DNA from 4 places in the Bacillus paramycoides genome. Region 1 is predicted to be linked to each of the others. Evidence: predicted binding sites of a transcription regulator. Region 1 holds the regulator's gene; each other region holds the start of a gene.
The links. The regulator Rex, encoded in region 1, represses fermentation and respiration genes when NADH is low (regulators of the CRP and FNR family bind a similar motif). The targets are predictions, from matches to a motif close to TTGTGAAATATTTCACAA.
Positions count from the first base shown of each region.

Region 2: a site for Rex is predicted at 2,993-3,010, ahead of AAG068_RS25420 (DUF1641 domain-containing protein). Genes of this name have one in related genera too.
Region 3: a site for Rex is predicted at 4,907-4,924, ahead of AAG068_RS06610 (formate/nitrite transporter family protein). Genes of this name have one in related genera too.
Region 4: a site for Rex is predicted at 3,019-3,036, ahead of AAG068_RS25070 (L-lactate dehydrogenase). Genes of this name have one in related genera too.

Region 1 is NZ_CP152427.1:257,329-264,934, reverse strand. It holds gene groL (chaperonin GroEL) at 1-1,582, opposite strand, end outside; gene groES (co-chaperone GroES) at 1,621-1,905, opposite strand; gene AAG068_RS01520 (CPBP family intramembrane glutamic endopeptidase) at 2,307-3,056, shown strand; gene AAG068_RS01515 (YdiK family protein) at 3,053-3,244, shown strand; gene AAG068_RS01510 (redox-sensing transcriptional repressor Rex) at 3,274-3,903, opposite strand; gene AAG068_RS01505 (ABC-F family ATP-binding cassette domain-containing protein) at 4,091-6,013, shown strand; gene tsaD (tRNA (adenosine(37)-N6)-threonylcarbamoyltransferase complex transferase subunit TsaD) at 6,434-7,450, opposite strand; gene rimI (ribosomal protein S18-alanine N-acetyltransferase) at 7,450-7,606, opposite strand, start outside.
Region 2 is NZ_CP152427.1:4,860,431-4,868,036, forward strand. It holds gene AAG068_RS25405 (aldo/keto reductase) at 1-722, opposite strand, end outside; gene AAG068_RS25410 (MFS transporter) at 738-1,901, opposite strand; gene AAG068_RS25415 (winged helix-turn-helix transcriptional regulator) at 2,294-2,641, shown strand; gene AAG068_RS25420 (DUF1641 domain-containing protein) at 3,070-3,510, shown strand; gene AAG068_RS25425 (NAD(P)/FAD-dependent oxidoreductase) at 3,555-4,733, shown strand; gene tyrS (tyrosine--tRNA ligase) at 4,924-6,186, opposite strand; T-box leader at 6,239-6,454, opposite strand; gene murB (UDP-N-acetylmuramate dehydrogenase) at 6,551-7,468, opposite strand.
Region 3 is NZ_CP152427.1:1,277,516-1,285,121, forward strand. It holds gene AAG068_RS06585 ((Fe-S)-binding protein) at 1-634, shown strand, start outside; gene AAG068_RS06590 (LutB/LldF family L-lactate oxidation iron-sulfur protein) at 651-2,072, shown strand; gene AAG068_RS06595 (LutC/YkgG family protein) at 2,072-2,782, shown strand; gene AAG068_RS06600 (prepilin peptidase) at 2,895-3,617, shown strand; gene AAG068_RS06605 (cyclic-phosphate processing receiver domain-containing protein) at 3,632-3,943, shown strand; gene AAG068_RS06610 (formate/nitrite transporter family protein) at 3,971-4,822, opposite strand; gene AAG068_RS06615 (TerC family protein) at 5,025-5,819, opposite strand; yybP-ykoY riboswitch at 5,910-6,075, opposite strand; gene AAG068_RS06620 (TrkH family potassium uptake protein) at 6,114-7,493, opposite strand; gene AAG068_RS06625 (alpha/beta-type small acid-soluble spore protein) at 7,548-7,606, opposite strand, start outside.
Region 4 is NZ_CP152427.1:4,787,678-4,795,283, forward strand. It holds gene AAG068_RS25055 (hypothetical protein) at 1-86, opposite strand, end outside; gene AAG068_RS25060 (phosphatase PAP2 family protein) at 230-877, shown strand; gene AAG068_RS25065 (PTS transporter subunit IIC) at 941-1,954, opposite strand; gene AAG068_RS25070 (L-lactate dehydrogenase) at 1,977-2,927, opposite strand; gene AAG068_RS25075 (spore coat protein) at 3,175-3,423, opposite strand; gene AAG068_RS25080 (hypothetical protein) at 3,437-3,622, opposite strand; gene AAG068_RS25085 (CPBP family intramembrane glutamic endopeptidase) at 3,767-4,480, opposite strand; gene AAG068_RS25090 (TetR/AcrR family transcriptional regulator) at 4,945-5,493, opposite strand; gene AAG068_RS25095 (MBL fold metallo-hydrolase) at 5,497-6,219, opposite strand; gene AAG068_RS25100 (acyl-CoA dehydrogenase family protein) at 6,358-7,606, opposite strand, start outside.

The DNA.
Region 1 (7,606 bases):
CTGGTGCATTTGGTTCTGGTTTGTCAGCTACTACAGCTTCAGTTGTTAAGAACATAGCTGCAACAGATGCTGCGTTTTGAAGTGCAGAGCGAGTTACTTTAGCTGGATCTACGATACCAGTTTCAAGCATGTTAACCCACTCGCCAGTTGCTGCGTTGAAACCAACGCCTACTTTTTCGCCTTTTAGACGCTCTACAACTACAGATCCTTCCAGACCAGCGTTGATTGCGATTTGACGAACTGGCTCTTCTAGTGCACGAAGTACGATGTTGATACCTGTTGCTTCGTCGCCTTCAGCTACGATAGAAGCTACTTTTGTGTATACGTTCATAAGTGAAGTACCACCACCTGCAACGATACCTTCTTCTACTGCTGCACGAGTTGAGTTAAGTGCATCTTCAATGCGAAGTTTGCGCTCTTTTAACTCAGTTTCAGTTGCTGCACCTACTTTAATTACTGCTACGCCACCTGCAAGTTTTGCAAGACGCTCTTGTAATTTTTCACGATCGAATTCAGAAGTTGTTTCTTCTAATTGCGCACGGATTTGACCGATGCGAGCTTCGATTTGTTGTGTGCTTCCTACACCTTCAACTACAGTTGTGTTTTCTTTCGTTACAACAACTTTACCAGCGCGTCCTAAAGATTCAACTGTAGCAGATTTTAAGTCACGACCTAATTCTTCAGTGATTACTTCGCCACCAGTTAAGATTGCGATATCTTCTAGCATTGCTTTACGACGGTCACCAAATCCAGGAGCTTTAACAGCTACTACATTGAATGTACCACGAAGTTTGTTCACTACTAATGTAGCTAACGCTTCGCCTTCTACATCTTCAGCAATGATAAGAAGCGGTTTACCTTGTTGTACCACTTGCTCTAATACTGGTAAGATTTCTTGAATGTTAGAAATCTTTTTGTCAGTGATTAAGATGTATGGGTTATCAAGAACTGCTTCCATTTTGTCAGAATCAGTAATCATGTAAGGAGATGCATATCCACGATCAAATTGCATACCTTCTACTACGTCTAATTCTGTTGTGAATCCTTTAGATTCTTCTAAAGTAATAACGCCGTCGTTACCAACGCGCTCCATTGCTTCAGCGATTAATTGACCTACTTCTTCGTCAGCCGCAGAAATAGCAGCTACTTGTGCGATTGAAGATTTACCTTCGATTGGTTTAGAAATCGTTTTTAATTCTTCGATTGCAGCAGTAACAGCTTTTTCGATACCTTTACGAAGACCCATTGGGTTCGCACCAGCTGTTACGTTTTTAAGACCTTCACGAATCATAGCTTGTGCTAATACAGTTGCAGTTGTTGTTCCGTCACCAGCTACATCGTTTGTTTTGCTAGCAACTTCTGCTACTAATTTTGCACCCATGTTTTCGAATGCATCTTCTAATTCAATTTCTTTTGCGATTGTTACACCGTCATTTGTAATAAGTGGTGAACCGAATTTTTTCTCAAGAACAACGTTACGACCTTTTGGTCCAAGCGTTACTTTTACTGCGTTTGCAAGAGTGTCGACACCGCGAAGCATCGAACGACGTGCTTCTTCACTAAATTTAATATCTTTTGCCATAATAATTGACCCCCTTGGATTTTTTAAGATTTATATAATTAACCGATAACTGCTAAAATGTCACTTTCACGTAAAATCAAGTAGTCTGTACCTTCGTATTTCACTTCAGTACCTGCATATTTTGAGAAGATGATAAGATCACCTGCTGCTACCTCTAAAGCAACACGCTCACCATTTTCAAGCACTCGACCAGTACCTACTGCAATAACTTTACCCTCTTGTGGTTTTTCTTTTGCTGTGTCTGGTAATACAATACCACTTGCTGTTTTTTCTTCCGCTTGAACAAGCTCAATTACAACGCGATCACCTAATGGCTTTAGCATGAACAATAACCTCCTCATTTTGTTATGTAAATTTTATTTATTAGCACTCAGGTCACCCGAGTGCTAACACACTTATAATAATAAATAATCTCAATTTCTTTTGCAAGTAAAAAAATCATAATTTTTTCGCAAATTAAGTTATACACTTTTCTATATAGATTCTCTCTTCTTCTACCTTTACTATATGAATCGTTGTTTCCACTACTCGTATGTTACAATATGAAAGGACACCCTAAGTTGTTTTCGCTACACACACAACTTTCTCCTGTCTTCTATTATAATTTCAAGTAAGGATTTACGAAAAAAACATAATTTACGTAAGGTTTATATCGTAGGTAGCATATGTACATGTTATCCTACCTTATCTCATACACTAGAGGTAGAAAGGATGGTTAAACCATTTGAAAAAACAATATTGGTGGGTTATCGTTACATACATTTTAATGCAGTTATCATCCATAGCTGGATTACCGCTTCTCCTGAAAACTGGACTTTATGATAACAGAGGATTTACTAGGGAGGAGAAATTCCAACTCATAACTGGCCACTGGGCAATCATTAGCTTCTTTATTGCATTATGTATCGTGCTTTGGTTACTTAGAACAGATATTCGTGATAGACATTTAGATAAAACGCGGTCTACTGTTCCAGCTACAATTGGATGGATTTTTATCGGATTCTTCTTAGCATTTTTCTCACAAAGTATTGCTGGTATGATTGAAATGTATGTATTAGGTATTAAACCTGGATCTGAAAACACAGCGAGGCTTATGGATATCGCAAGAACTACTCCTTGGTTCCTAATTGTTATATCTATAATCGGACCTATTTTAGAAGAAATCGTGTTTAGAAAAATTTTATTTGGTACACTTTATAAGAAGTTTAACTTCTTTATTGCTGCTATCATTAGTTCTCTCGTATTCGCAGCAATTCATTTTGATTTCACTCACTTATTGGTATACACTGCAATGGGGCTCGTATTTGCCTTTTTATATGTAAAGACGAAGCGTATTATCGTTCCAATTGCGGCCCATGTTGCAATGAATACATTAGTTGCAGTTGCTCAAGTTTTAGTGAGTAATGAACACATTCAAGAAATGATTAAAGAAGCTGAAAAAATGCAAGGCTTTATCGGAGGATTTTTAGTATGAGAAACTCGCCATTGTTCATGGCTGCATTGTACTTCCTTCTAGGATGTATCTTTACACGCTTCGCCATTACGAACGTAACAGATACAATCTGGAATATGTGGACAATACTATTTGCAGTTATGGCAACAATTGATTTTAATTTGGCACTTCGCCTTATCTTAGTTAAATTCACAAAGAAAAAACAATAATAAAACGCAGAGGTCGCTTCCTCTGCGTTTTATTGTGGATAATTCTTTAAAAAGTAAACAAGTGTTTGTAACTCTACTGCTAAATCAATATGATGAATTCTTATATTGTCTGATACATTTAAACGTGCTGGTGTGAAGTTTAAAATACCATGCACACTCGTTTCAGCTAATCTATCTGCTACAGATTGTGCTACTGTAGCCGGTACTGTTAATATTGCCACTTGTATATCATTTGATAATCTTTCTTCTAATTCATCTAAGTGATATACAGGAATGCCCCCGATTTCTGTTCCTACTTTCTCTTCACTAACGTCAAACGCCATTTCAATTTTTGTATTATTGTTTTTCGTGAAATTATAATGTAAGAAAGCGGTCCCTAAATTACCTACTCCAATAAGCGCTACACGTGTTATATCATCTTGGTCGAGTGTTTCACGGAAAAATGATAATAAATAATTTACGTTATATCCATATCCTTTTTTCCCTAACGCCCCAAAGTATGAGAAATCTCTTCGAATAGTTGCGGAATCAACCTTTACCGCTTCACTTAATTCGGCTGATGAAACACGTTGCTTACCAGATAGAGATAAGTTTTGGATAAATCGATAGTATAGAGGCAATCTCTTAGCAGTGGCTTGTGGAATTTTCTGCTGCTCCATATAACCTCTCCTCTCTTCCTATCTTTATTCATATGCTTTAATCAAATACAGAAGTTTAGCACTTATTAAATTCCTTGTATAATAGAAAGAAGAAGTATTCTCTCTGTATTTTAAACTATACACTATTTTTAGTATGATTGAGAAATATAAACATGGCAAAGTTAAGAAATTATTTGAGGTGAAAACATTGATTTTATTACAAGTAAACGCGCTTTCGAAATTATACGGTGCAGAAACGATTCTTGCAAACATAAAATTGGAAGTTCAAACGAAAGATCGTATCGCATTAGTCGGACGAAATGGAGCTGGAAAATCTACGTTATTAAAAATAATAGCTGGTGAGCTATCCCATGATGGTGGCGAAATTATAAAACCGAAAGATGTCTCAATCGGATACTTAGCTCAAAATACCGGTTTAGAAACGTCTTTAACAATTTGGGATGAAATGTTAACCGTCTTTACACACTTGCAGCAAATGGAGACAAAACTTCGAAGGCTAGAGCAAGAGATGGGACAAGAAGTAAACTTTTCAAATGAGGCTACATATGAAAGATTATTAGCTGATTATGACCAATTACAATTAGATTATAAAGATCAAGGTGGCTATCAGTACGAAGCAGATATCCGCTCGATTTTAAGTGGTCTTGGCTTCCCAGTTGAAACGCACCAGACGACGATTTCTACATTAAGCGGTGGACAAAAGACACGATTAGCTCTCGGTAAGTTATTATTAACGAAACCAGACTTACTTATTTTGGACGAGCCTACAAACCATTTAGACATCGAAACATTAACATGGCTTGAACAATATTTACAAGGCTATCCTGGCGCAATACTAATCGTTTCCCATGACCGTTATTTCTTAGACAAACTCGTTACACAAGTATATGAAATTTCGAATAAAGAAAGCAGACGATTTGTTGGTAACTACAGTAAATATTTAGATTTGAAATCAGCACTATACGAGCAAGAAATGAAGCGTTATGAAAAACAACAAGATGAAATCGCTAAGCTTGAGGACTTCGTTCAAAAAAATATAGCTCGTGCATCTACGACAAAACGCGCTCAAAGCCGTCGTAAACAATTAGACCGTATGGAACTATTAACAAGACCATTAGGTGATTCTAAGTCAGCTTCCTTCCACTTCGATATCGAAAAACAAAGTGGAAATGATGTTTTACAAGTAAAGGATGCAACTATCGGCTATGATGAGGATCCGATTATTGAACATGTAACAATGCGCTTAACTCGCGGGGATAGTGTTGCTTTAGTTGGCCCAAACGGAATTGGAAAATCCACATTATTAAAATCCATTGTGAATAAGTTACCACTACTACATGGTGATGTTTCTTTCGGATCCAATGTATCTGTTGGGTATTATGATCAAGAACAAGCTAACTTAACATCTTCTAAACGAGTTTTAAATGAATTATGGGATGAATATCCATTACAGCCTGAAAAAGAAATTCGCACAATACTAGGCAACTTCTTATTCACAGGAGACGATGTACTAAAACCAGTGTCTTCTCTTAGTGGTGGACAAAAGGCTCGGTTAGCTCTTGCAAAACTTATGATGCAAAAATCAAATTTATTAATTCTCGATGAGCCTACGAACCATCTTGATTTAAATAGTAAAGAAATCTTGGAGAATGCTTTAATTGATTATCCAGGTACCCTTCTGTTTGTCTCACATGACCGTTACTTTATTAATCGTGTAACGACAACTGTTGTTGAGCTATCAACAGAAGGTGCACAAGAATATTTAGGGGATTACGATTACTACGTCGAAAAGAAAAATGAGATGATTGAACGTGCGGAATTAGAGCAAGAAGATGAAGCACCCGTTCAAAAGACAGTTGCACAAGAAAAATTAAATTATCTCGAAGAAAAAGAGCGCAAAAAGTTGGAGCGTCAACGTACTCGAAAAATTGAGGAACTAGAACAAAACATTGTACAATTTGAAGAAGAAATTGCTACGTTAGAAGATCAACTTTGCTTACCAGAAATATATGCAGATTACGAAAAGGCTAGTGAAATTACAACGAAAAAACAAACATTACAAGAGCAACTTGACGCTTGTATGGCAGAATGGGAAGAGTTGCATTTATAAGAGTAGTAATAAGAAGGGTGTCTCATTAATCGGTATTATTGACGATGGGGCATCCTTTTTATCCTCTAGTCCAGTTCAACGTCTATTGCATAAAAGATTCGAAACAACATATCGATTTACCGACAAGGTTTGACAATATTAGCGTCCCCTATAATAAAAGCATATTTCAAAATGTTTTTTAAAGATATCTTCTTGTTTTTTATTTCCCGAAAAAGAATACATTCAAAGGTCAGACTTCATCCGATTTATCCACAAGTTTATACACATATCCACCTTTATAAAATAAACACCCAAATAACTTTTTCCACATTACCCACAATTAATAAAAAAGTTATGCACATTTTATATACACAATAAAACCCATATTATCAACAGATAATATGGGTTTTATCCACAAGCTGTGGTTAATTTTGTGTATAACTATGCTTCAATATCTAATCCTGGATTTGCATTTAAAGCTAATGTAGCTCGTTTTCCTTGTTCATATGCAATTGTACCTGCCGCTGCGATCATTGCTGCATTATCTGTGCATAAAGATAAAGGAGGAATAATTAGCTCTACATTGTCTTTTTGGGCAAATTCTGTTTCTAAACGCGCACGAAGTCCTTTATTCGCAGCCACTCCACCAGCAAGAAGCACTTGCTTTACGTTATAAGCATCCGCTGCACGAGACGCTTTCGTTACTAGTACGTCAATTACACTCTCTTGGAAACTTGCTGCTAAATCTTCCGGTGCAATTTCTATTCCGCGTTGTTTTGCGTTATGCACAGTGTTGATAACTGCTGATTTCAATCCACTGAAACTGAAATCATACGAGTCCGGTTCTAGCCATGCACGAGGTAAATCGATTGTCGGTTCTCCTTCATGTGCAAGACGATCAATGTGAGGACCACCTGGATATGGCATAGATAACGTACGAGCTACTTTATCATATGCCTCTCCTGCTGCATCATCTCTCGTTTCCCCAATTACTTCAAATGAACCATGTTCTTTCATATAGACAAGCTCTGTATGTCCACCAGATACAACAAGTGATAACAGTGGGAACTGAACTTCTTTTACTAAACGGTTCGCATAAATATGGCCAGCGATATGATGAACACCAACTAGAGGGATATCATGTGCAAACGCCACAGCTTTCGCTGCGTTTACTCCTATTAGAAGCGCTCCCACTAAACCAGGCCCTTCTGTTACAGCAATTGCATCAATATCATCAAATGTGATATTTGCTTCTTTTAAGGCCTCTTCTAACACAACTGTAATTTCTTCTACATGATGACGAGATGCAATCTCTGGTACAACACCGCCAAAACGTTTATGACTTTCAATTTGTGATGCAACGACGTTCGCAATAACTTCCGTTCCATTTTTAACAACTGCTACTGCTGTTTCATCACAACTTGTTTCAATACCAAGTATAATCGTATTTTTTCCCATTATATATTCACCCACATTACGAGACCATCTTCCTGATTGTCTGCATAGTATCGTTTACGAATTCCACCATTTTGAAATCCGTATTTTCTGTATAACTGTTTTGCTACTTCATTTGATACACGTACTTCAAGTGTCATCGTTTTTACTCCTAGAGTT
Region 2 (7,606 bases), 690 kb from region 1:
CGGTGTTCTTTCGTTGACTTCGGAATTGTTACAACTTCATTTTGAAGGTCCCAGCGTAAAATGATTTGAGCTGTCGTTTTACCATACTTATGAGCAATTTCTTGCAATGTTTCGTTATCTAACAATTGACCTTGCATAAGTGGTGACCATGCTTCCATTTGAATACCTTGCTCTTTACAGAACGCTTGTAATTCTTTTTGCGTTAAACGAGGGTGATATTCCACTTGGTTAATCATCGGTTTCATTTCTGCATCTGCTAACACGTCTTGCAGATGATGGATTTGGAAGTTACTTACGCCAATTGCACGTACGCGTTTTTCTTTATAAAGTGTTTCTAACGCTCTCCACGTATCTTTATATTTCCCTTCTACAGGCCAATGAACAAGATATAAATCCAAATAATCTAGCTCTAATTTTTTTAAGCTTTCTTCATATGCAGCAAGTGTCGTTTCATATCCTTGATCCGAATTCCACACTTTTGAAGTAATGAATAAATCTTCACGAGAAATGCCTGCTTCTTTTATACCTGCGCGAATTCCTTCTCCTACAGCTTTCTCATTTCCATAAATCGCAGCTGTATCGATACTACGGTATCCTGCTTTAATCGCAGATTTCACAGCTTCTACAAGTTCTGGTCCATCTTCTACTTTAAAAACACCTAAACCGAACCAAGGCATTTCTACACCGTTATGCAATGTTGCTGTACTTTGTAAATTTTTCATTATATTTTCTCTCCCTTATTTTACTTGATTTCTTTTTTCTAACATCATACTCCACGCTGTTAAAATAACAGCGCCCACTACCATAATCCCGCCTACCCAAGCTGTATGAATTAATCCTAACGAGTTCGTAACAATGCCTCCTAAATAAGCACCGAGAGCGATTCCCGCATTAAACGCTGCAATGTTAATCGCGGATGCCACATCAACAGCGCTAGGTACAAATCTTTCAGCCAATATAACGACATACACTTGTAGCCCTGGAACATTCATAAATGCGAATAGTCCCATAAAAATAATTGTGATGAGTCCAGCGACTTGAAACGGCGCTGTAAATGTGAAAACAAATAATACAATTGCTTGAATAAAGAACATGTAAAATAATGCTCGAATCGGATTATGATTTGATAATTTTCCGCCGATCATATTCCCTATTGCAATGGCGATTCCGTACACTAACAAAATAATTGTAACGGTACTTGCTTTAAATCCTGTTACTTCTTGTAATAGCGGGGATAAATACGTAAATGTTACGAATGTTCCCCCGTATCCTAATGCAGTAATAATAAATACAAGTAATAGTCTTCCATTCGTAATCAACTTAAATTGATCGCGAAATGATACAGACGTACCTTTTTTTAAGTTAGAAGGAATTAGCATACTGTTGGCGATGAAAGCAACGATCCCAATTGCCACAATTACCATAAATGAAGCTCTCCAGCCAAATTGTTGACCGATAAACGTTCCAATCGGTACACCTGTAATGGTCGCAACGGTTAAACCAGTAAACATAAATGCAATTGCACTCGCACGTTTATTCTCTGGTACAAGCGCAGCCGCAATGGTGGATCCTATCGACATAAAAACGCCGTGCGCAAACGCAGATACAACCCTCGCGATAAGTAACACAGTAAAACTTGTTGCCACCGCCGCAATTCCATTACCAATAATGAAAATAATCATAATCCACATTAATAACGTCTTTCGCGACATACTAGCTGTTAATGACGTTAATACTGGGGCACCGAACGCTACTCCTAACGCATATAAAGAAACGGTTAAACCCGCTGTTGTAACAGAAACATGTAAATCCTCTGAAATAGATGGTAATAAACCGACACTAATAAATTCGGTTGTACCAATTCCAAACGCACTAATGGCTAGTGCTAATAAAGCAAACATACTTCTCCGATTCGTCTGTACTGCCGAAGAAGATACTGTATATGAATTCAATTGAACTCCTCCTTAATGCTAGAAATCCAATCATAATAGTATGAAAAAAGGCCTTTTTTCTTCTACAAAAATAAATTTACTGCTCATATATGCTATTATGAATGGCTTCACTCTTTTTTTGAAGAACGCACTTAAAAGTACGATAGGTACCTAAAAGTAACATAGGTACTTTTTAGTACCGTACTACTCATTTCCCTCTTACATATGCTATTATGGAACATATTCAACATGATAAAAAGTACGTACTTTAAAGTGCTATAGGTACTTTTTAGTAACATTTAAATGATTTAGCTTCTTTTGTTGGAGAACTGACATCTACATTCATCAAAGGAGATTTTAATATGAAGAAATATAACATTCCCGTTGAAGCAACTTTAGAGGTTATCGGTGGAAAATGGAAAGTCGTTATTCTTTGCCACTTAACGAAAGGTACAAAGAGAACGAGTGAATTAAAACGTCTCATGCCTGGTATTACACAGAAAATGTTAACGCAGCAATTACGCGAACTAGAAGAAGATGGAGTTATTCAAAGAAAGGTATACAATCAAGTACCACCGAAAGTAGAATATTCCCTTACAGACTACGGTTGGTCTTTAGAATCCATTCTTGATTCCCTTTGTACTTGGGGCGAATGCCATCTTGAAAAAAGCGGTAACACATCGATGCTAATAACAGAAGGTGAACAATAAAAAAAGGAAAAAACGAACATGAATTTGTTCATTTTTTCCTTTTTTTCTTTATATATATGTACATTTCTAACTGGAACAAAATATTTTATACGCTTTCATACCTTGTCAGCACTACGTTATACACTCAATATCAAATAATTAGGAATCATTTTTATGTTAACATAGGTGTATATAGTATATAATATAGGATATATATTATATACACTTTCCGGTAACGGAGCTTTTCCATTATGCGGACAAGCCATGTATCGGACAGTTCATAAATAATAGGTAAGAAAATATGGTTTTAGATTTATGCTAGCTTGTTTGCTGCCATAAATTTAAAGGCATTTTATTGTGTTTTGTGAAACTTTGTATAAAGTTTCGCAAGCGTTTACTATCTTACCTATCAAAAATAAGAGTATTGCTATCGTAAAGGAGAATTGGAGATGCCAGAAACTATGACTCAAACAAAGCCAGAACAAGAAACTGTACAAATTTCTGCTAGCCAAGGACAACTTGATGTACTTGATCAGTTGTTAAAACCTGAGGTACAAGAATCATTAACAACACTAGTAGAACAGCTTCCAAAATTAACTGAGCTTGTTAACATTTTAACTAAGTCTTATGACTTCGCTCAAACTGTTGCTACTGATGAAGTATTAAAAAGCGACACTGTTGGTGCAATTACAGAGCTTGTAGAACCTGTAAAAGATACAGTGAAAAGCATGGCTGCAACTGCAATCGAAGCGAAAGATCGTGCTGACGAAAGCAACGAAGTTATCGGCCTATTCGGTCTGTTAAAATTACTAAAAGATCCACAAGCACAAAAAATGTTCCGCTTTGTGAACGCATATCTTCAAATTAGTGCAGAACGTAACAATAAATAATTTAACTTATAACAACAATTAGTAAAGACGGGGGATATCATACTATGTCAAAACAAATTGTCATCTTAGGCGCTGGTTATGGCGGTCTTCTTGCCGCTTTAAACGTACGTAAATATTACAGCAAATCAGAAGCACAAGTTACAGTGATTAACCAATACCCAACACACCAAATCATCACTGAATTACACCGCCTTGCAGCTGGTAACGTGTCTGAGCAAGCAATTGCAATGCCACTTACAAAGCTTTTCAAAGGTAAAGATATCGATCTTAAAATTGCAACAGTTGAGTCATTCTCAGTTGATAGCAAAGAAATCAAACTAGCTGGCGGCACTACTTTATCTTACGATGCACTTGTAGTTGCTTTAGGAAGTAAAACTGCTTACTTCGGTATTCCAGGACTAGAAGAAAACAGCATGGTATTAAAATCTGCTGCTGATGCAAACAAAATCTACAAACACGTTGAAGACCGTATTCGTGAATACGCGAAAACGAAAAACGAAGCTGATGCTACAATCGTAATCGGTGGTGGCGGATTAACTGGCGTTGAGCTAGTTGGTGAGCTTGCTGACATTATGCCTAAACTTGCAAAAAGCCACGGCGTAAATCCAAAAGAAGTTAAACTTCTTCTTGTGGAAGCAGGTCCAAAAATCCTTCCAGTATTACCAGACCACTTAATCGAACGTGCAACTACTAGCCTAGAAGCACGCGGCGTTACATTCTTAACAGGTCTTCCTGTAACAAACGTTGCTGGCAACGAAATCGACTTAAAAGATGGTCAAAAACTTGTTGCTAACACATTCGTTTGGACAGGTGGCGTTCAAGGTAACCCACTAATCGGTGAATCAGGTCTTGAAGTAAACCGTGGTCGTGCAACAGTTGATGCATACCTACAATCTACTTCTCACAAAAACGTATTCGTTGCTGGAGACAGCGCTGTTGTCTTCGCTCCAGACGGACGTCCATACCCACCAACTGCACAAATCGCTTGGCAAATGGGTGAGTTAATTGGATACAACTTATACGCTGCACTAAAAGGCAAAGCATTCGAAGAGTTCGCACCTGTAAACTCTGGAACACTTGCTAGTCTAGGACGTAAAGATGCTGTTGCTACAATCGGAGCAAGCAATACTCCACTTAAAGGCTTACCAGCATCATTAATGAAAGAAGCAAGTAACGTTCGTTACTTATCACACATTAAAGGTCTATTCAGCTTAGCTTACTAATCTGATTATAAGCCCGAATCATGCCCAGCATGGTTCGGGCTTTTTTAGTCCGTAATTTCCTCTAACTTATTTATTCGGCAGAAGAATAATATAACCCTTTTAATTATCTAAATTTACTGATTATTTTATGTCTAAATTGTGTATATGAAAGGATGGAAGTATTCTTTCTACTCCCATCCTTTCACACAAATTATTCTCCTAACTTCACTAAGCTGTAGTTCTTCTTCCCTTTACGAATAATAATAAATCGTCCATCAAATGAATTTTCTACAGTCACATCCGTATCTACATCCGTTACTTTTTCACCATTCATAGAAATAGCTCCGTTATTAATATCCTCACGTGCTTGTCGTCTAGATGGTTCAATTCCTAAATCGACTAGCCATTCTACGATATTTTTCGTCTCTTTTGAAGACTGGAATGTTGGCATTTCTTTAAAGCCTTGCTCAATTTCATCGGCTGTTAACGATTTAATATCTCCGCTAAATAATGCTGCGGTAATTTTCACAGCTTGCAGGAATGCCTCTTCTCCATGAACAAATTTCGTCATTTCTTCCGCTAATACTTTTTGCGCTTCACGTTTATGAGGCTCCGTTTCTACCTTCACTGCCAATTCATCGATGCGCTCTTTCGTTAAGAACGTAAAGTATTTCAAGTATTTAACGACATCACGGTCATCTGTATTTACCCAGAACTGGTAAAATTCAAATGGTGTTGTTTTTTCAGGATCAAGCCAAACCGCACCACCTGCTGATTTACCAAACTTCGTACCATCTGATTTCAACAATAACGGAATCGTTAATCCGAATACCTTCGCTTCGTGTCCTTCTAACTTACGAATTAAGTCTAACCCACTCGTAATATTTCCCCATTGGTCACTACCACCAATTTGCAGTTGAACATCTTCTTTCGTGTATAAATGATGGAAGTCCATCGCTTGCAAGATTTGGTACGTAAATTCTGTGAAAGAAATTCCTGTATCTAAACGACTTGCTACAATGTCCTTCGCTAACATGCTATTGATGCTAAAGTTTTTTCCGTAATCACGTAAAAATTCGATAATGTTTATTTCATGTGTCCAGTCGTAGTTATTTACCATCTTCACTTCGCTATTTCCGCCAAAATCAAACAGCTTTTTCATTTGCGCTGTTAACGCATCCACGTTATGCTGCACTACTTCTAACGTTTGAAGTTGACGTTCTGATTGACGTCCGCTCGGATCACCAATTGTTCCTGTTGCCCCGCCGATTAAAATAACTGGATGATGACCAGCTAACTGGAATCTCTTCATCATCATAAACGGAATCAAATGTCCGATATGCATACTATCACCAGTCGGATCAACTCCGCAGTATAGTGAAATCTTTTTCTCTTCTACTAGCTTACGTAAACCTTCTTCATCTGTCTGTTGATTAATGGCACCGCGCCATTCTAATTCATCAATAATGTTCATCTTTTGTCATCCCCTCTATTTTTTTGAAAACAAAAAATCCCTATGTCTATGACATAGGGACGATTATTCACCGTGTTACCACCCAGTTTGTATAAATAGCATAGCTACTCATACCACTCTTAGCAATAATATCGATTGCCAATCCGCTTAGCATTACCTAAGATACTCCAGAGTGTAATTCGCAAGTTTGTTTGTGCTAGGTTCCAGCAACCCCTAGCTCTCTCGTTAACAGTGACAAACTGCTACTGGGCTCTTTCAACGTATGTTATTTGTTAAATTATTAGCCATTATATTGAATCGCAAACAAATTGTCAACAATACCCAAATATTATTTTAAAATAATTCACAGTTTCATACGTAGAGTTTATTCTTTATCTTCTCCAATAATTCTTACTTCTCGCTCTAACTTCACGCCAAATTTCTCTTCAACAGTCTTTTGTACGAAGTGAATTAAATCGATGTAATCTTGTGCTGTTCCGTTATCAACATTCACCATAAATCCAGCGTGTTTTAGAGAAACTTCCACTCCGCCAATTCGCTTACCTTGTAGCCCTGATTCTTGAATTAGTTTACCAGCAAAGTTATTTGGTGGGCGCTTAAATACGCTACCACATGAAGGATATTCTAGAGGCTGTTTTGACTCACGTTTGAACGTTAAATCATCCATTTTTGCTTTAATTTCTTCATGTACACCTTCTTCAAGTTCAAATCTCGCTTCAAGAATAATGTAATGGTTGTTCGCAAATACACTCTTACGATATCCAAATTCAAATGCTTCTTTCGTCAAAGTACGTAGCTCTCCATCACCTGTCATTACGACAGCTTCTGTTAATACAAACGAAATTTCACCGCCGTAAGCACCAGCATTCATATATAATGCTCCGCCAACTGAACCTGGAATACCACAAGCAAACTCAAGACCCGTTAAATTATGATCTAATGCAATACGTGATACATCAATAATTGCCGCACCGCACTGTGCTACAATCGTCGTTCCTGTTACAGTAACACCTGTAATATGAATTAAACTTACTGTAATTCCGCGAATTCCACCATCTTTAATAATGACATTCGATCCATTTCCTAAAAACGTAACTGGAATATTATATTTGTTAGCATATTTAATAACTTTTTGAATTTCATCATAATTTGTCGGTGCAACGAACACATCTGCTTTTCCACCAACTTTAATATGCGTATGATTCTTTAACATTTCATCTTGTTTCACATGACCTTCAGGCAATACCGTACTTAAATATTCATAAACCTCTTGCATATTCATTTTACGATTCCTCTATTTCTATATTCTTTTTATCCCGTTATACGGGCCCATAATATCCCCACATACATGAAATGAACCTAAAGTGGTGGATACAGTGTACCCAAAATCAATTCGAGACACCTATAAACCTCTTAATTT
Region 3 (7,606 bases), 1.0 Mb from region 1:
AGGTTGTGAAATTGAATTTCCAGAAGCACAAGTTTGTTGTGGTCAGCCTGCTTATAATAGCGGCCATGTAGAAGCAGCAAAAGAAGCGATGAAACATATGATTGAAACTTTCGAAGATGCAGAATATATCGTTACGCCATCTGGTTCTTGTGCGACAATGTTTCATGAGTATCCGCATGTTTTTAAAGATGATCCGAAGTGGGCTAAACGTGCACAAAAAGTTGCCGATAAAACATATGAATTTACACAATTTATTGTAGATGTTTTAAAGGTTACTGATGTCGGTGCAAGTTTACCAGGGGTCGCTACTATTCATAAATCATGTCATATGACACGTATGCTTGGAGTAACAGAGGCACCGGGAATTTTATTATCAAATGTAAAAGGATTAACTGTGAGAGAGTTGCCAAATGTGCAAAATTGTTGCGGATTTGGGGGAACGTTTTCAGTGAAGATGACTCCGATTTCTGAGCAAATGGTAGATGAAAAGGTAGATAGTGCAATGGAAACAGGCGCTGATTATTTAATCGGTGCAGATTGTGGGTGTTTGTTAAACATTGGCGGACGTATTGAGCGTTTAGGAAAAGAAATAAAAGTAATGCATATTGCTGAGGTACTGAATAGTCGCTCATGAAGGGGGAACATAAGCTATGTCTATGAAAATCAGTGAGAAAAAATTTAATGATCGCGTTGGCGATGGAATTCAAGATTCGTTTATGCGCGGAGCAGTATCTTCTGCACAAACACGCTTATATACGAATCGTTTAAAAGCAGCAGATGAATTAGGAAACTGGGAAGAATGGCGTGAACTGGGTGAAGAAATTCGCCAACATACATTAGAAAATCTTGATTATTACTTAATGCAGTTAAGTGAAAATGTATCAAAAAGAGGCGGACATGTGTACTTTGCGAAAACGAAAGAGGAAGCAGCAAAGTATATTCAAGACGTTGCAAAAAAGAAGCAGGCAAAAAAGGTAGTAAAATCAAAGTCGATGGTAACAGAAGAAATTAGTATGAACCATGCACTTGAAGAAATCGGTTGTGAAGTGTTAGAAAGTGATCTAGGAGAGTATATTCTGCAAGTAGATAACGATCCACCTTCACATATTATTGCGCCTGCTCTTCATAAAAATAGAACGCAAATTCGTGATGTATTTAAAGAAAAGCTTGGCTATGAAAATTCTGATGATCCATACGAAATGACAAAGTTTGTTCGTAAACAACTTCGTGAAAAATTTATGGATGCAGAAATTGGTGTGACAGGTTGTAACTTCGCTGTTGCAAATACTGGCTCTCTTTGTTTAGTAACGAATGAAGGTAATGCCGACCTTGTTATGTCGATTCCGAAAACACAAATTGCAGTAATGGGTATGGAACGTATGGTTCCGACAATGGAAGAATTAGATGTTTTAGTTGGTTTACTATGTCGTAGTGCAGTAGGTCAAAAGTTAACAAGTTATGTAACTGTAGCGGGACCAATTCAAGAAGAGGAAGTAGATGGACCAGAAGAATTCCACTTAGTTATTGTCGATAATGGTCGTTCTCAAATTCTTGGATCTGAATTCCGTCAAGTGTTGCAATGTATTCGTTGTGCTGCTTGTGTGAACGTATGCCCTGTATATCGTCATGTTGGTGGACATTCATATGGGTCTATATACTCAGGACCAATTGGTGCGGTATTAACACCACTTTTAGGCGGATATGATGATTACAAAGAGCTTCCTTATGCCTCTAGTTTATGCGGGGCGTGTACAGAAGCTTGTCCAGTAAAAATTCCATTGCATGATTTATTATTAAAACATCGCCAAGTTATCGTTGAGCAAGAAGGACGTGCTCCACTTGCAGAAAAATTAGCAATGAAAATGTTTAGTATGGGTGCATCTTCAGCAGCTTTATATAAAATAGGATCAAAAATGGCGCCAGCAGCAATGAGTCCATTTACATCTGGTAACCGTGTATCAAAAGGTGTTGGGCCACTTAAAAACTGGACAGATATTCGTGAATTCCCGGCTCCAAGTAAAGAAAGATTCCGTGATTGGTATAAAGATCATAAGAAAGGCGGGGACAAATAATGACAGGATTAATTCAAAACCGTGAGTCCTTTCTAGATAATATTGCAAAAGAACTTGGACGCACGCGTAAAACGGATGGTGTAAAACGTCCAGTGTGGAAAAATAATGTGAATAAAGAAACGTTAAAAGATTATTCACAAGAAGAATTGTTAGAAGTATTTAAAAATCAATGTACAAACATTCATACAACTGTTGTGGAAACGACAAACGACCGTTTACGTGAAGATATTCAAAAAGTAATCGTGGAAAACGGTGGGGGACCTATTATGTTATCGGCAGATGAACGTTTTGATTCCTATGGATTGACGTCTTTATTTAAAGAAGAGCTTCCAAATCAAAATGTTGAAGTGAATGTATGGGATCCTGAGAAGAAAGAAGAGAATATGCGTATCGCAGAAAGAGCGAATATTGGAATTGCATTTAGTGATTATACTTTAGCTGAATCTGGTACGATCGTTGTACAAAGTCATAAAGGCCAAGGTCGTTCTTTACACTTTTTACCGACTGTATACTTTGCTATTATTCCACGTGAAACACTTGTGCCTCGTATTACACAAGCAGTTGAGGATATGAACTCGCGTATAGAAAATGGTGAGAAAGTGGCATCTTGTATTAACTTTATTACAGGACCTAGTAACTCGGCAGATATTGAAATGAATCTTGTTGTCGGGGTACACGGACCATTAAAAGCAGTATATTTCATCGTATAAAAGAGGGGAAAGCAGGCCAGAAAATGGCCTGCTTTTTTAATAGAATAGAGATAATATGAAGTAGAAGTTCTCTCCTTTTTTTGCTATGTTCTTCTGGAAAGGAGAGGAAGGGATGTTCACTTATGTATATGCATTGTTAGTGGGGATGGTGTTTGGTTCTTTTTTTATGGTAATTGCGATGAGAGTTCCACTAGGTGAGTCTATCATTGCCCCGCGTTCACATTGTCATTATTGTAAGTATGTGCTAAAGCCAAAAGAATTGATTCCAATCATTTCATTTTGTATACAAAGGGGACGGTGTACGAATTGTAAAAGAGAAATTTCAATTTTGTACGTAGTATTTGAACTTGTAACCGGAATGATATTTTTTCTTACTGTATATATGATTGGGGTGGAACAAGAACTTATTATCATTTTATCGCTATTTTCATTACTTCTTATTATTTCGGTTACAGATTACATATATATGTTAATTCCAAATCGTATTTTAGCTTCGTTTGCCTGTTTACTCATTTTAGAATGTATTTTTGTACCGTTAGTCACTTGGACAGATAGTATAGTTGGTAGTAGCGTTATATTCATTTTGTTATATTGCATGCAAAAGATATATCCAGAAGGGCTTGGGGGAGGGGATATAAAATTACTTTCGTTACTTGGATTTATAGTGGGACTGAAAGGGATTTTTATCGTTTTATTTTTAGCATCTTGCTTTAGTCTTTGTTTCTTTGGAGTGGGTCTCGTATTAAAACGTATGAAAATGAGGACCCCAATTCCGTTTGGTCCCTTTATTAGTCTTGGGGCAATATGTTACATGTTGATCACGTATGCAAAATAGAGAGGGGATAGAACATGAATGTATATATGGACGATCAAAGAAGTTGCCCGTACGGGTATGTACCTGCAACTACAGTAGAATGTGCTTTGCAAATGGTTCGGGATTATGATGTGAATATTCTTTCCCTTGATTTTAACATGAGATGGGGAGAAAAAAGTGGATTAGATTTTGTAGAGGCTTTTTGTAAAGAAGGTTTATACGTAAATGAAATGCACCTTCATACGAATGATGTTATCGGTATGTACAAGATGAAACAGAGAATTGAAAAGGGAAAGGAAGAAGGAGAAATTAATCCTCATCTTGTTGTTAAATATGTGGGGAGCTAAAAACTCCAAAGTAAAACTTTGGAGTTTTTAATGTTTCAAATGCGCTTGCAACGGAATAATCTCTTCTTGTTGAGCTGCTACTAATTCGGCTTCTTCTTGTTTCATGTCAGGTGCTTTCTTTGTTAAGTAATGGTATACCACACCAACAAATACAGACCCGCCAATAATGTTACCGATTGTAACTGGAATTAAGTTATGAATAGCACCTGTAAAAGAAATTGTCTCCGGATGCGGTGAAACTAAAGATAAAGCAAATAGTGATAAGTTTGCAATGCTATGTTCGTAACCAGATAAGAAGAATGTAAAAACGAGTAGCATCATCATCATAATTTTTGCTGTATCACCTTTCACTTGAGAAGGTAAGAAACAAGCAAGACATACGAGCCAGTTACATAAAATCGCTTTAAAGAATAATTGAATTGTAGGTGTATTCATTTTTCCTTCTACTACTTTATTCATGAAATGACCGTGATCAATTGCTTCGAAAATTCCAGTTGCATAAAATAGTAAAGCAAAGAATAAAGCACCAGCTAAATTTCCTGCATAACAAGCGACCCAGTTACGAAGTGTATCAGAAATCGTTGTTTCTTTTCTTAAAGTTGCTACAGTGAAGTACATTGTGTTTCCAGTGAACAATTCAGCACCGCCATATATAATAAGGACGAGGGCAATTCCGAAAAACATGGAAGCCGCTAAATAAGTGGCTGGTGAATCTGCAATGTGAAAGAAGTTACCTAATTTAAAACATAGTACGATAATAAAACCGATATAAATACCCGCAAGTGCGGCACGAATGAAATATTGCATCGGGTTTATATCTAGCATTTGTTTTTTGCTCTTAGCCAGTTTGACAACATAATCTAATCCTTGTTCTAGCATGAGTAATACGCTCCTTTAGTACATCATCTATAAATGCTCCTTATATGAATAAAGTACATGGATTTGATCATAGTTTCAATAAGTTTGTGTAATGTTTCACAAAAAGGACATACATATATCAAGAAAACGTTTTCAAAAAGTAGTATAATAGAAATTTTTCTGGACATGGAGAGGGAGAAAGGAAAAAGAAAAAGCGCTGTAATTACAGCGCTTTTTCGTCTAGATTCTTTTCGACTTTTGTTTCTACTTCTTTCGAGAAAAACCAGCCGCCAACTGCGATTCCAACTAATACAATCCAGAATGTAAGCTTCCAAGGTGTAGATTCTGGGAAGGAATGTGGAATTACATTTAATGCAGAGTGTGCTAATGTATAAACTGCTAGTTTCACACCAACCCAACCTACAATTAAGAATGCTGCAGTTTCAAGTCCTGGCTTACGTTTTAAGATTTGTACGAAAGCAGTTGCCGCAAATCGCATAATGATTAATCCGATAAGTCCACCTACAAAGATAACAACGAATTGCCCAGTATCAAGACTACCAATTGTACCTAATCCTGTTTTCGGTAAAGTCATTGCTAATGCAACGGCAGCTAAGATTGAATCAACTGCGAAGGCGATATCTGCAACTTCAACTTTAAATACAGTCCACCAAAAGTTCTCTTGTTTTTTCTTTGCCTCTTTTTCTTCTGTTTCTTCATCCGTATTCTTTTTAACATACGTTTTAAATAAGTGATTACCAGCGATAAACATAAGGTAAATGGCACCGATTGCTTGCACTTGCCATACGTCGACTAGGAACGAAATCATAAATAACGATCCGAAACGGAAAACAAATGCCCCCGCTAATCCGTAAAATAGTGCTTTCTTTCGTTTTTCTTCTGGTAAATGTTTTACCATAATTGCAAGAACAAGAGCGTTATCAGCTGCTAAAATCCCCTCTAGTGCAATTAGGATAAGTAATACCCAACCATACTCCAATAATAATGATACATCCATGTACATTCTCCTCTCATTTCTATAAGTACTAAATAAGTGAAGAATTTCCCCACTATTTAGTTTCCCCATACTCCTGTCTATTAACTTTGGAAGAATTTGGGAATGAATACAAAAAAGACCTCTGCCGTTAATAGGCAAAGGTCTTGCTAGACATATGTAATGAAAATGCCAACAAAGCCGGAAGAACTAAGTTCTACGTAATGACGACTTTGTTTCCAAGAAATATTCTTGGACGCTACTCCCCTTTGGAGATATGCTATTGTATTCTCATTATATGGATAATTTATACGGTTGTCAACCTGTTAAAATATCTTCGTTCGGATATTTTATTTTTCGGTTCTTTTTACGTGCAAATGAAAAAGCAAGTGTTAAAGGTCCCATTTTGCCGAAAAACATCATAAAGATAATAATAGCTTTTCCAATCATCGTTAAGTGCGGTGTGAAATTCATACTGAGACCGACAGTCCCAAATGCTGAAAATACTTCGAAAGCACTCATCAATAGAGGAACTCGCTCAGTAATACTCAAAATTAAAATAGCAAAAAAGATAAATGAAATAGAAATAATAGTGATGGTCAATGATTTGACAATAAGAGTATCTTTAATAGATTTTTTAAACACGACAATATCATCTTGTTCTTGTAAAAATTTAAATACTCCAAAAAACATGATTAAAAAGGTTGTTAATTTAATCCCACCGCCAGTTGAAGCACTACCGGCGCCGATAAACATTAGAAGCATCATTAGTAAAAGGGAAGGCTTTGATAATGCAGAAATATCAACTGTATTAAACCCGGCAGTACGCGTTGAAATAGCTTGGAAATAAGCAGCCATGCCTTCTTCAAATGGAGTAAATCCTCTCATAGAGAGAGAATTGTGGAACTCGAATGTAAAAATAAAAATAGTCGCAATAATATTGACGATTAGAGTAGAAGAGAGCATAAGTTTTGAGTGTAATGTAAGGTTTTTAAAATTTTTCTTTCTTTTTATATCTACGATTACTGTAAAACCAATCCCACCTAAAATAATGAGGGAGGAAATGACAAGATTGACAAGAATGCTATGAGAATGGGACATTAAATTATCGCTCCACACAGAAAAACCAGCATTGTTAAAAGCAGAGATGGAATGAAAAAAGCTATAATAGATCCCTTTAGCAATCCCATATTTCGGTACCCATTCAAAAGAAAGAATGAAAGAAGCGATACATTCGACTGTAAAAGAAAATAAAAATAATGCTTTGGCAAGACGGATGACACCGCCTATATTCGTTTGATTTAATGCTTGTTGCAGTAAAATTCGGTTTTGAAGGCCAATTTTTCTGCCAAGCATAATCGCAATTAAAACGGCAAAGCTCATAATGCCAAGTCCGCCCACTTGTATAAGCGTTAAAATGACACATTGACCAAATAAAGTAAATACTTTTCCAGTGTCCACAACCCCTAGCCCTGTAACCGTACAAGCAGAAACTGTTGTAAATAAAGCATCGAGCCATGAAATAGACGTTGTTGTAGCAATTGGTAGTTTTAATAAGCATGTACCTATAATTGATAACATGATAAAAGACAAAGTAAGAACGCGGGGAGGACTCATGCGAATGTTAATCCGTTTCATGTTACATACCGTTCCTTTCTGTTTGCTCTTACTAGTATGTGAAAAAGTACGTTTATGTATGTTAAAAATAGAAAGAGGCAGAGAATATCTGCCTCTAAGCCATATGTTATAGTGTTATCCGCGTAATTGTTGTTGAGCTAAAGAAACAAGACGTTTTGTTACTTCACCGCCAA
Region 4 (7,606 bases), 760 kb from region 1:
AATTTCTCTCCTTCTTTATCCTTTGCACACCCAGCACCGACTAGGCATATCAATATAAAAACTAAGAAATACGATAAACGCTTCATATAGCACCCTCCCCTTCTTTTCAGTCAAGTGACAAAAACGTAAGGTTCATTCAAGAAAATGTAAGTAAAATCGATAGCCCAAATTACGTTTCTATATTATAATCAATTGAATTTACTTACATTACTAAACATAGGAGATTATCATGAAGAAATTTAAACTTTCATCTTTTCTTCCGTTAAGTTATATACTTCTACTTGTACTCGTAAGTCCCCTTTACGATGTATTAAATAAATCGGCTGTTCACGCAGTAGATGTCACAACTGTAGTAGATGATTGGATTCCATTTGTAAAAGCATTTATTATTCCTTATTTACTTTGGTTTCCTTACTTATACGGCGCACTTATTTATTACTGCTTTGCCGATCGAAAACAATATTATGTCACTTTAAGTAGTATCATTCTTGGAAAACTTGCTTGTTTTTCTATTTATTATTTTTGGCAGACAACTGTACCACGTCCAACAGTAGTTGGATCCGACGTATTTTCCGAACTAGTCCGCTATATTTATAGTATCGACCAACCGGTAAACTGTTTCCCTAGCATTCATGTTCTAACTACATTTGTCATTATGCTAGCTGCCTTTAAACGTAGAGAACAACATGCTTTTGAATATTACATTCTTACCTTCTTCGGTACGCTTATTATTTTATCAACGCTATTTACGAAGCAACATGCATTTGTAGACGCCATTTCTGGAATGACGCTTGCAAGCATACTTTACTTCGGCGTTCAGCTGTTATTAGCAAAAGAAACAGTACGTGTTCCAGTAAAACAAAATCACAAAATGTAACATAACAAAAAGCAGACTGTGGCTTCCAGTCTGCTTTTCTCTATATAAAAGGAGATTTTCAATTTAAGATTGCGGTACAGTCATATCACCAGAATGAATACGACCTGCTTTTTTAAGAGCAATGTAAAGTATATAAGAAACAGCTACTGGAATGATGATATATGTGATTACCATCGCTGGGACAACTTCCCATCCTTCGCTGGAAATTAAATTAATTGGTGCGATAAGAGAACTTAATCCAAGACCTGCAATTTCTTTTCCTGCTTCCAGTTGGAAAATCAATGCGGATACTGGACCAACTATCGCACTGGCGACAACAGTTGGGACGAGAATCATTGGATTTTTAGTGATATTTGGCAACTGTACTTTCGGAGTACAAAGTGCTTGAGCTAATATGCCGCCCAAATTATTTTCTTTCGCTGAGATAACAGAGAATCCGATAAACTGGGCAACGCAGCCCGCAAGAGCAGCACCACCCGCAACGCCGTCTAAGCTAAGTGCGATCGCTAACGCAGCTGATGAAGCTGGAGAGATAAGTAATAGTCCCCAAACGACTGCAATGACGATAGAAGCGATGAACGGGCTACCAGCTGAGCTATCTTTAATAAATGCTCCAACTGTATTTAAAACAGGAGTAATATTATGAGATAACCAAATACCAACTAAACCAGAACCTAATATGGCCGCAAATGGAACGAGCATCATATCTAACGCAGTTTTTCCACTTAAACGTTTACCAATATATACAGCTAAAGTTGCTGTTAATAATGCACCGATTGGCTCACCTGTTTTAATAATTAGACCTGCTTCAGTAATTGAAATGGATCCAGCACCAATCGCTCCAGCTACCATAGCCGAGAAGATTACAAGGCCATTTGCACCAAGCATAAAAGCAATTCCGGCACCAATGGCTGGTGCCATAAGTGATTTTGCAACAACTCCGATTGTAATAAGTAACGGAATATCAACAATTCTTCCTATATTTTCGATTAGTAAACCAATTCCAAGGGATACGAAAATACCTTGTGCGATTCCAGCAGATGCTTTAAATACACGAGACATTATATATTCCTTCATTTGTTTCACCTTCTCCTATAAGTTAGTAACCAATTGTTTTCATATAATCACGTAAAATATCGTTTGATTTTGCGAATCGAGATTCTTCATCCTCTGTTAAGTTTAGTTCTACAATTTCTTTTATACCATCTCTAGTAATAATAGCTGGCACTCCTGTACAAATATCATACTCGCCGTACTCCCCATCTAAAATGGCTGATACAGCAATGACACGGTGATCATCGTTAAAGATTGAGCTCGCAATATATGCTAGAGAATTTCCGATTCCGTAATAAGTAGTACCTTTTCGTTTATAAATTTCCCATCCAGCTTTTGCAGTCTTCTCAACAATTTCATCTAAATCTATTTCACCAAATTTGTCTTTTTTCTCTTCTAAAATTTGTAGAATTGGCTTTCCACCAACAGTTACGTGAGACCAAGCAACCATTTGAGAATCACCATGTTCTCCTAATGAATACCCATGAATACTACGAGGGTCTACATGTAACATTTCAGATAAAATTGTTCGTAAGCGAGAAGAATCTAGTGATGTACCAGTACCGATCACACGATTTCTAGGTAATCCAGATAATTTCCACACTTGATATGTAATAATATCAACTGGGTTCGATGCAAGTAAGAAAATACCATCAAATCCACTTTCCATTACGCCGCCAACAACACTTTCCATAATCTTCGCACTCGCTCCTAAAGTATCTAAGCGACTTTGTCCAGGCTTTGGTGCTGGTCCTGCTGTAATAATAACGATATCCATATCTTTGCAGTCTTCATAGCTTCCTGCATATACTTTTGTTCTTGTATTTGTAAAGTTAATGCAGTGTGATAAATCCATCGCTTCCCCAACTGCACGTTCATGATTTATATCAATTAATAATAGCTCTTCGCAAATGCCTTGATTCACAATGGAATATGCACAACTTGATCCAACTAATCCAGTACCGATAATTGCAATTTTTCTTGTATTTCGTCTCATAGCAATCTCTCCTAATTGATCATATAATCTATTTCTTTTGTTCTTTACACTCCTAATTATAGAGATTCCCACGATATAAACCATGGATACTTTGTGAAATATTGAGCAAAGTTTTTGTCCTTTTTGTGAATTGTCATATTCCATTTTCGTCATATTTGTTACAACTGGAAAAATATTTATTTTATATTTATTGACATATTCAAAACAAAAAACGAGCGACTTCATTCGCCCGTTTTTTGTCATCCCATTATTCCGCACTTAATTGGCTTTTTAATTGCTGGACAATCATTGGATTCGCAGGTGCTGCCGGCTTGTAGTAACTCTTTTGCTTTGCGTACTCGTACATATTACGTTGGCGCATTTCATCTTGATTACGAATTTGGATTAACGTTTGGTGTAATTGTTCATTATCAGACTGAGCAATATAATTTGCATAACTTGTTAAACTTGCATTTAATCCTGCTAAATAATCATTTACCATATCTTTTTCATTCATGTTCCGCTTCCTCCTATCCTAGGAAAGTCATTAATTGCTGTTTCGTATTTCGTGCATCTTGCGCATCTTTTTGTAGCATTTGTTTCAGTTGTGGATCCGTACACGTCTGTGCATACTGCTCCAACTTGTTAATAATTGTTGCGTGTCCACCAATTAAATGACGTAAATTTTCTACTTCAAGCTCTGTTAAATTTTGCATAGAATACTCCTACCTTTCTTTATTCGTTCACTGTTAGTATTTAGCTATTTTTTGATTGTATACATGAATTAACTTTTTCACGTGCATACAAAATAAAAGATGAATAGCTGAGCCATTCATCTTTTATTTTGTATGTATTTATTTTTATAGAGATACAATCATACTTATACTCACAAGTAAGTTCCATACAATGTGTAACATAATACTAGGTACAATAGATTGCGTCTTTTTGTATAACATTGCAAATACCATTCCCATAATCGTTGCCGTAATTAGAAGACCTCCATGAAGAATTCCAAAAATGAAGGAAGAAATAATGATACTAACTAAAAAATTATATCTCTTTTCTAAAAATCGATATAAAATACCTCGAAATAGAATTTCTTCTTTAACCGGTGTAATGATAGCAACACTTAACACATATATAATACTTTGTATGCTATTTTGAAGCCCTAAACTCCCTAATTGTTCCTTTTGTTCTGCTGCACTTTCAAAACTAAACACATGTAACATTAAATATTGTGATACTGCAATGATAATAAAACCAATTAATAGATATAAATATGTCTTCCCACTCTTCAAAACGGATAAATCCCAAATAGATTTAATAAAATGAAAAACCGGTTTATAAGCTAATAAAACGATCGCAACAACAGATGCATCGAATAAGAGCAAATAATATCCTTCTAATTTAGTACTTAATGCTTCTTCTCCATAAATCTCAAAGGCTAAACCAAGGAATAATCCTCCTAGGAGTGAAGTCCCTATAATCATTGCTATCATTACAAATAGATTTTTATATGTTATATTCTCTATTTTTCTTTCCGCACTATACGCTTCTAACACTGTTTTACTCACAGTATCCCTCCAGTTATTCTCATTTATCTCAATAAAATCCTTTAATTTAAATATAAAGATAATATAACAAAAATTTCAAAAAGAATAATATGCAATTTTACATATTATGAAAACTTTATATTTTATAGTTTTAGGAATAGGATTGCTATGCAATAATTATTATATGAAATTTCAAAAAACAATCCCTATCCACCGTAACCCTCACATCATATAAAAATTATTAGTTAAAGGAGCAATAAACATGAAAACCCACGACTTCCTTACAGAAATCCAGAAGGGCTCTGAGCCTAGTCCATATCAAGATCCCATCGTATTCAGTTTCGTTTGCTTTTTCTTAGCGATATATACATTTTTAAAACCTGCAAAATGATATCATTTCATAAGAAAAATCCTACCATTCTTTTCGAATCATATGCACTCAAAAACCTTAGAATCACTTCTAAGGTTTTTGTTTGCCTTGCTTCTTATTCACGTAATCCTTTAATAAACGTTTCCAATAATACATGTAAACTTATATCCAAATCTAACGGTAGACCAAATCCACCTTGCTGTTCAATCGACGCAAATCCATGACAAATACTTCTGAATCCACGCGTCGCATGAAGTGCATTTTCCCCTTCTAAGCCGTACTGTTGTAACACCTGAAGACAAAGCTTTACAATCCCGTCACCTGCTTTTCTTACTTCTTCATCTCGTAAAAAGGTTGCTTCATATAGTCCAGGATGTTTGCGTACGAATGCTACATATGCTTCTCCTAATGCATGAATTGCTTCATCCATACATTTATCCTCGGCCGCTTCTTCCAGCTTGTTATGCAGCTGTTGTATTCCGTAAATACCAAGATTTTTCCGTACATCTTGCAACCCTTTTACATGATTGTATAGCGAGGGTGAACGTATCCCTAACCTTTGCGCTAATGAAGCTAACGTTACTTCTTGTATTCCATTTGTATCTGCAATTTCTGCTGCTGTTTCTACAATTTTCTGTAATGTAAGTCCGATTCTCGGTGACATAAATTAACCCTCTTTTCTACTTTTTATATTCCGCTTAGCTTCCTTAATAGCAAATTTTATGACAGTACCTGGATTATTTATCATTTTCCCATGCCCTGCCGCAAGTAAGGAAGGCTCATATTCGCTTAACTTCTCTGCACTTTGTAATGATATTTCTTTACTCCACGTTGCCATCGCAGGAAACGGAAACCAAAATTTCATTTGTCCCGAAACAGCCATACCTCCTCTCGTTTGAAATGCATCCCCGACAATAAGAGCTTTATTTCGTACATCAAGAAACGACATGGATCCTGGCGTATGTCCCGGTGTCATAATCGCAAGAAGCGACCCAACTCGGTCGCCATCTTCTAATAAAACATCAGGTACCGTTTTTACCTTTTTAGGTACACCGCCTTTTATCGGTATATTCGGTTCATCCTTTTGTAACGTCGTATCTCCTTCTAACAGCTTTGCGTCCCTCTTAGAAATATAGACTGGAACATTAGGGAGTACTTCCTTTAATGCGTCTAATGCACCGATGTGATCATCATGCGCATGTGTTAATACAATCTTAGTAATTGGTTTCCCTATTTTTTCAGCCGCCTGTAAAATACCTTTTGCGCTATACGGCAAAGCCGCATCAATTAAAGTTAAACCATCTTCTTCCTCCACAAAATAACAATTCACTGGAAACACTCTTGGCAAAAATGACAATTGATATACCGTTTTTTCATGTATCATTCTCATATTTCCATCTCCCTTTTCACGAAAACTAATACCGTTAGTTTCATTATACTAATGGTATTAGTTTTATGTCACTAAAAATTTATTTTTTTCAGAAAAAAGAACAGTAGTCGTATAAACGACTACTGTTCTTTAAAAGTATTAAACTGTGTAACGCTCATCTTCTAAAATTTTCGCAGCGATTTCACGTTTCTTCGGAATTACGTTAAGTGGTGTGTGGCGAGTTAATTTACGTAATGATGATAACATCATGCGCAGCATGTCGCCGTTTTCAACTGCGATAAGTGTTTCTTTCGCATCTGCTTCGATTTCGTTAAATGCTTCTTGGCAAAATACTTCAGTGTATAACACTTTTTGTTTATTCTTTTCAAGACCAGTTGCTTTAATTGCTTTTTCTGTACGAAGAACAGCTGACTCCATTGCGTATAGGTTGCTTACGATGTCAGCGATATTCACAAGAATTTCTTGCTCTTTATCTAATGCTTTACCGTATTTTTGAGCAGCTAATCCAGCTACCATTAAGCCAATTTTCTTCGCGTTACTTACTAAATATTTTTGAAGCGCTAATGGCTCATCGCCTACTTCTTCTGGCATCATCATCATTAATTCTTCTTGTAATTTTTGTGCTTTTTGAAGAAGTGGTAATTCACCTTTCATCGCTTTACGTAAGAACGTACCTGGTACGATTAGGCGGTTAATTTCGTTCGTTCCTTCGAAAATACGGTTAATACGAGAATCGCGGTACATTCTTTCAATCTCGTACTCTGCCATAAATCCGTAACCACCGTGAATTTGAACACCTTCATCTACTGTATAGTCTAGTACTTCAGAACCGAATACTTTATTTAAAGAGCACTCGATTGCATATTCAGCGATAGAAGCTGCTACTGCTTTACCGTCCTTCACTTCTTCTTCAGATAATGTGCTCATGCGGCTTTCGAATAAACCTACTGTACGATATACAGAGCTTTCAGCTGCATATGTTTTCGCTGCCATATTCGCAAGTTTCTCTTGAATTAATGGGAAGCGAGCGATTGGTTGTTTGAACTGTTGACGTTGGTTTGCATATTGTGCTGAAATTTCTACTGCACGTTTCGCAGATCCAACTGTACCAACACCTAATTTATAACGGCCGATATTTAAAATGTTGAATGCGATAATATGACCTTTACCAACTTCACCAAGTAAGTTCTCTTTCGGTACTAATGCATCTTCTAAAATTAACGTACGAGTTGAAGAACATTTAATACCCATTTTCTTTTCTTCTGGGCTTGTAGATACGCCTGCATATTCTTTCTCTACGATAAATGCTGAGAAGTGCTCTCCATCAATTTTTGCGTATACGATAAACACGTCAGCAAATGCAGAGTTTGTAATCCATTGTTTTTCA